One region of the Halomonas sp. LS-001 genome, then DNA from elsewhere that is predicted to be linked to it. Evidence: predicted binding sites of a transcription regulator. Region 1 holds the regulator's gene; the other holds the start of a gene.
What was found. Region 1 encodes FliA, which starts transcription of late flagellar genes. Its sites were predicted from a motif close to CTAAAGTTNNNNNNNNNNCNGCCGATA; they were not measured.
Positions count from the first base shown of each region.

Region 2: the regulator FliA is predicted to act here: its motif matches at 1,636-1,662, upstream of ACU6TU_RS15415 (flagellin N-terminal helical domain-containing protein).

Region 1 covers NZ_CM129816.1:96,115-99,531, forward strand. The annotation lists gene flhF (flagellar biosynthesis protein FlhF) at 1-199, shown strand, start outside; gene ACU6TU_RS00460 (hypothetical protein) at 196-924, shown strand; gene ACU6TU_RS00465 (flagellar protein FlhE) at 1,117-1,533, shown strand; gene ACU6TU_RS00470 (RNA polymerase sigma factor FliA) at 1,560-2,261, shown strand; gene ACU6TU_RS00475 (motility protein A) at 2,333-3,127, shown strand; gene ACU6TU_RS00480 (OmpA/MotB family protein) at 3,133-3,417, shown strand, end outside.
Region 2 covers NZ_CM129816.1:3,465,880-3,469,296, forward strand. The annotation lists gene ACU6TU_RS15415 (flagellin N-terminal helical domain-containing protein) at 1-1,598, opposite strand, end outside; gene ACU6TU_RS15420 (hypothetical protein) at 1,701-1,904, opposite strand; gene ACU6TU_RS15425 (FliC/FljB family flagellin) at 1,998-3,215, opposite strand.

The DNA of each region.
Region 1 (3,417 bases):
CGGCTGCGCAGCCGTTGCCGGTCACCTGGAATGTGCCGATGATGACGCCGCCACCGCGCTGCGCAGTGATCTGCTGGGGCTCTTGGGTGGCCGTCGTCGGCGGCGCGATACGGCGTTATTGGATGCCTTGTTATATGCCCTTATGGCACGTGATGCCATTCGCCAACTGGGCACGGTGAATCGGGAGGGTGTCGTGTGAGCAGCGGGCAGGATCAGGCAGCGGGATTACGTAAATGGGCCAATTTACAGCGTCAGCAGCAGTCTCAGGCAGACGACGACAGCGAGGCCGACTCACCACCTGAATCAGCACAGGCGCTGTCGTCATCGCCAGCGTCCGCTGATACTGATTTGCCAGAGCCAGAGCCAGAGCCAGAGCCAGAGCCAGAGCCAGAGCCAGAGCCAGAGCCAGAGCCAGAGCCAGAGCCAGAGCCAGAGCCAGAGCCAGAGCCAGAGCCAGAGCCAGAGCCAGAGCCAGAGCCAGAGCCAGAGCCAGAGCCAGAGCCAGAGCCAGAGCCAGAGCCAGAGCCAGAGCCAGTACCAAAAAAAGTATTGATGGTGGTGGGGTTGCCGGGTACTGGCAGTGCCCAGGCGCATCGCGTGCGTGAACGTCTTGAGCAGTGGTCGGCGCTGGGTCGGCAGTGGGCCGGTAAGCCGGAAGACTGGGATATCCATGTTGTGATGCCCGACGACCCGGGCCTTCACAAGTATGCGCGGGAACATTCCCGCTGGGCGCTATGGATCAACAGTCACGCAGATAGCTTTGCGAGCACGTTTCGTACCCTGCACCAACTGCAGGAGGCGGGCGGCCCAAAGCGGCTGCTGGCATTCCATGAACCGCACCTTCCACGCGCAGGTTTATTGAACAACCTTCAGGCAGCGGCGCGTACGTATCTGGACATTGAACTATTGATTCTGGCGCACTAGGGTCTCCTGACGCTTCATTCGTGATGAAACGTCAATAGACACTAGATGCCTTTGCTGTCGGTTTGCATTAAGCTGATTATTAAATAGTTTGTAACAAATTTGAGTGATCCACTTCAGAAACACAGATGCCCTTCTGGAAGGGGGGGGTAAACGGGAGAGGCTTTTGTATCAGATACGAAACGACGCGGCGCTATGTTGTCGCGTCACTTGATGAAACCACAGCGGATTATCTGCCTGCTGGTTCTGTTATGGCTCCCCGCCAGTGTCATGGCTGCCACTGGCAGTTGGGTAGCCAATGTGCCGGGCATGCTGGTGGCGATGAGTGAGCGTTACAGCGAGACGCAGCGCGTGACGCCGCCACCGGGTGCGCCCGTGCAAGGGCGCACAATAAGCCGCGTGCAGTGGCGCTGGGAGCATCCGCCTGGTCAGCCGGTCAGTGCCTGGCTTTGCCACTCGGCAGGCTGCCTTGCCGTGCCAACGCAGCGGGGCAGCACCGAGGCATTTGAAGGCCTCAGCGCGTCAGCGCCGGTGCACTTTCGTTTTACGCTGTCACACGGGCAGCGGCCAGTGCGCGTACAAGGTATGCAGGTCATCGTTAATTATCAGTGACACACGTCCAGCCGCGAGGCGAAAAGATGTACACAGCACAGGGCAGGTTTGAACAGCAGGACCAGTTAACGCAGTACATGCCACTGGTGCGGCGTCAGGCGCTCTCGCTACAGGTGCGCTTGCCGGCAAGTATTGAGCTGGATGATTTGATTCAGGCCGGAACCGTTGGCCTTCTGGAAGCGCTTAGCCGTTTTGATGCCAGTCAGGGGGCGACTTTTGCCACCTTCGCCAGCCAGCGTATTCGTGGCGCGATGATGGATGAGTTGCGCACCCGTGACTGGTTACCGCGCAGCGTGCGGCGCTCTGCTCGCGCGATTGATGAAGTGGTAAGGCGGTTGGAGCAGCAACTCGGCCGGGCACCGGATGAGGGTGAGATTGCCAGCGAGCTGGATATGTCGCTCAGTGAATATCAACAGGTGTTGCAGGATACCAACAGCGGCCAGCTGCTGCCGTATGAATCTCTGGTGGAAGAAAACGGCGAGCCGGAAGGCCCAAGCCACCAGAGTCGTCCATTCGAGCAGTTGCTGGATAGCCAGCAGCGTGAACGGCTGGTGGCGGGCATCAGCGGCTTACCGGAGCGTGAAAAACTGCTGATGGCGCTTTACTACCAGGAAGAGCTCAACCTCAAGGAAATCGGTGCTGTGCTCGGCGTGACAGAGTCGCGTGTTTCCCAGCTTCACAGCCAGGCCGTCAGCCGCCTGAGAGCAAAACTCCATGATTCGGCCTGACTAAGCGTCTGATCACTTCGGGCGCATTCGGCGCGTATTTTTAGACCCATAAGACCGGCAAGGAGTCGTTGATGAACCCCTCAACGCTAATCGGTATGTTCGCCAGCATCGCACTGCTGGTCAGTGTTCTGTTCTTCACGGCGGAATCGCCGCAAAGCTTTCTGAATCTGCCGGGGCTGGCCATTGTCGTCACCGGTACCCTGGCTGCGACCTTTATCAGTTATCCGCTACGCGAAGTCCTGCGTGTGGTGCGCCTGGTGGGTGTCGTGTTCCGGCGCGAAAATACCTATGTGCGCGACGACATCAAGGAACTGGTGGATATGTCGCGGCTATGGTTCAAAGGTGATGTGCGCGCGGTTGAGGAGGCATTGAAGTACACCCGTAATCCGTTTCTGCGTTCGGGCATTCAATTAGTGATTGCCAACACCAAGCAGGATGAAATTTTCGATATGCTGCGCTGGCGTATTGCGCGCCTGAAGGCCCGTGAGCATGCCGAAGCCCAGATCTTTCGCACCATGGCAACCTATGCGCCCGCCTTTGGTATGATCGGTACTCTGGTGGGGCTGGTGAATATGCTGGAAGTGATGGACGCCGGTGATCTGGAAGTGATCGGCCCGCGTATGGCCGTGGCACTGTTGACGACCTTTTACGGCATTTTGCTGGCCAATCTGATCTTCAAACCGATTGCGGTCAAGTTGGAACGCCGCACGGAAGAGCGTTTGATTACCATGAACATGGTGCTGGAAGGGATTTCGCTGATTACCAAGCGTCGTCTGCCGTCCTTTATTGAGGAAACGTTGAATTCCTTTGTTGCCAATTATCACGATGAAATCCGCGACTCTAACGTCAAATTACGTAAGGAGTAGTGGGCATGCTGGATCATGATACCCGGCGCACACTGGAACCTACGGTGTTTGAGGGTGGCGGTGATGATGAAGGCTGGTTGACCAGCTATCTCGACGTGTTAACGCTGCTGATCACCCTGTTTGTCCTGCTTCTGGCATTGACGCCACCGGGAAGCGGGCAAGCCAGTGAAAGTGCGTTCATGCAGTCGCCCAGCGCGGTGCTGGCGCATCCGCTGGCCAGCCTGGCAACGGGGATTCAGCCCCGCCATGACGGGTTACAGCCACGGTTTTCTGGTTTGAGCATTCCTGGC
Region 2 (3,417 bases), 470 kb from region 1:
GTAAGGTCTGTTAACCCGTCTAAATTGTTATTTTTAGGATTAAAAGTAATATTGCTGGCATCAAGTGAAGAAAAATCTACGGCAGGAACCTCGGGATCAATTAGCGTCGGTTGTGAAGAAAAGTCTGCGCCAGCAAATCCTTGTGGCCCAGCTTCCAAGACAAGGTCTCTCTCAGAAGTAACACCGGTAAGCACAAAAAAATCATAATCGCTCGTGGAGCTTCCAGTCCTCACAAAAAAGTCGTCATTTTGATCTTGAACCAGTGTACCGGTTGGATCTGTAAACTCGAGTTCTACGCCACTAGTAGAATAACTATTAACTCCATATGTAAAGTCACCTGTCACTTCTGTAAATGTATCGCCAGAATTTACTTCAATAGCACTTGCTTCCTGTGTAAACACCAGTCGATCATTAGCTGTAACATCATCGAGCGCAAAAAAACGATCCTGACCACTTACTTCTGTCTGGATATAAAGATTACCATCAGCATTCTGGGTTAATGATGCAGGATTAAGAGTGCTGCCCGTTGAAGATAAAAACGCAATATCTTCAGCGCTTGCCTGACTGTAACTTTCACCGTTAAACGTAAAGCCATCACTGACGTTTGCATAGGTACCAGCGGCAACCGTAGAGGAAGGCTCAAAGGCACCTGTTCCCATAGCTTCTTCATAACTAAGAGCAAAACCCGTTTCACGATAACTTAAAGTGCCATCAGGCAAGCGCTCTTCAAGATAATAAGTATTATCTTTTTCAATAAATCGCTGATTAGACGGCAGGTCAGGCAGGGGCTCTGGATCCGTCATCATGGCACTGGAAAATATAGGTTGCGGATTGGTTATCGATACCTGGCTGGTATCTGTTGATGTGTTATGTGACGCATTGACAGATACATGCGAAAAACCGTCACTCCCATCGCTTGTATAATAGCCAAAGGCATCTGAATAGTAGAGAGGCTGCTGGGTGCCTGGTGCGAATGTTGGACCAATGGTTGACGGGTCATCAAGGCGGATGTCACGTGCCACACCGCGCAGCGCATCCCGCTCAGTAACGTCTCCATCGATACCTGCAATGTTTAACCCTTCTAGCCCCAACGCCTCTACACTAAAGCCAGGTGGATTTAAATCTACCCCAATTTGCTGGCCATCATTGGCCCCCACCTGTAACGGAACATTTCCAGCCTGACCTGTCATCAAAGGGATACCGTTATACTCAGAAGTAGCAGCCAAACGGTCGATTTCCATCAAGTTCTGATTGATCTCAGCTTGGATAGAATCGCTATCACGCGTCTGATTCGTGCCATTTAGCCCCTGAACCGCCAGTTCACGGATGCGCTGCAGTTTCTCGTTCATGCCGTTCAGTACATCATGGGCGGTCTGGGATAGAGATATCCCGTCATTGGCATTCCGCGCGCCTTGATTGAGACCAATACGCTGAGCCTGGAAGCGATTACCAATCGCCTGGCCTGCCGCATCATCCTTCGCGCTATTAACGCGCAGCCCAGATGACAGCCGCTCCATGCTGGTAGAAAGGGATGACTGATTTTGTCGCAAGCTTTGCTGGGTAGTGAGTGAAGTCAGATTGGTATTGATCATTGGCATGGAGTCGAATCTCTTCCGTGAACTGGCTTATCTATTTTATCGGCATCAGCTAAGAAAACTTTACCAGATTACAAAAAATTATTTTTCTTTACGACTAGCGACTCAATCTGTAGTGCTATCCAACATCACCTGGGTATGCTCACGCTGCTGCTTCACTGCGTCATCCAGTATCCCCAGCAGCTTGTCATAGTCCTTACGCATCTCATGATCCATGCCGGTGGCTTCAAAGCGGCTGAGGGTGGCTTGGGTATCGTCAATGACCTTTTGTAACTCATTGATCACATGCTGGCGTTCGTCATCGGTCATGTTCACCTCAAACAAAAACCGGCCCCAAAAGGGAGCCGGTTTCGTATGCTTCTCAGTGATAGAGAAAAATCTCTATCAATCTCAAGCCTCAGATTAACCCAGCAGAGACAAAACGTTCTGCGGCAGCTGGTTCGCCTGTGCCAGTACCGAAGTACCCGCCTGCTGCAGAATCTGGTTCTTGGTCATGTCTGCCACTTCCATTGCATAATCAGCATCTTCAATACGTGACCGTGCAGCTGAGAGGTTAGTCTCGTTGGTGCTTAAGTTAGTGATGGCAGATTCAAAGCGGTTTTGCACCGCACCTAATTCAGAACGCAGGCTATCAACCTGGGCAAGTGCGCTATCAAGCTGCTCAAGCCCACCTTTTGCGAGATCAGCAATTGCGCCTTCACCAACATTAGCTCCGCTCAAATCAATATCTGTACCATCAGTAGAAGCAGAAGCAAGAGTCTCTACTTCTACAGTAACACCATCACCATTTTCGCCAACAATTTTCAAATCACCGCGTGAAAAGTCATCATTTGCAGCATCATTCGCTTCATATTGAAGGGTTGCGGTAATTCCTGTGTTGGTTCCATCCTGATAAGTTACAGCTTCATAACCTTGGTTAGTTGCGTTGGCTGTAGCAGCTACTTTTACGGCTGTAATGGTGCCGTCGTCATTCTTTGAGCCAAAAACATCGGTTCTTGCTTCACCGGTATCCTTGTCGATAACTTCATAAATCTCGCCAACTGCATCATTATAACCAACCTGCTCACCAAGCTCAGGCTCCAATGACTGACTCGAAGTTACATCAAAGTTTGCTAAACCCAGTGTGGTCTTATCAATTTGCTCCAAATTTACCGAAATAGTTTCGTTATCATTAGCGCCCACTTGAATAGAAATTCCTTGGTCGGAAGCAAGCACTTTCGTTCCGTTAAAATCCGTCTCTTCAGAAATCCGATCAATTTCGTTCATACGCTGTGTGATCTCGTCTTGAATCGACTGAAGATCATCCTGAGAGTTAGTTCCGTTCTGTGCCTGCACTGTTAATTCACGAACACGCTGCAAGTTATCGTTCACTTGGTTAAGCGCACCTTCGGCGGTTTGGGAAATCGAGATACCGTCGTTGGCGTTACGCTGCGCTTGTCCCAGACCGGTAATCTGAGATGACATACGATTGGCGATGGCCTGACCGGCCGCATCATCCTTGGCACTGTTGATGCGCAGGCCTGAAGACAGACGCTCCATGGAGGTTTGCAGCGCATTTTGTGATTCGCGCAGGTTTTGCTGGCCGATCATGGAAGTGATGTTAGTGTTGATCACAGACATGGTGATTCTCCTTTACAGTTACACTGGCCGTTGAGGCCTGCTTTTCGGCCACATTGTGTGCCGTTATTAATAATTACGGCCTGTCAGGAGAAACCTTTAGCATAATCGTAAAAAAAGATGTAACGGTTGGTAACGGCTATTAAAAGTTGGTGGCAGGCGCTTGCTGGATGATGGCTCAAAGGTACACTGTGGGCTCTTTTCG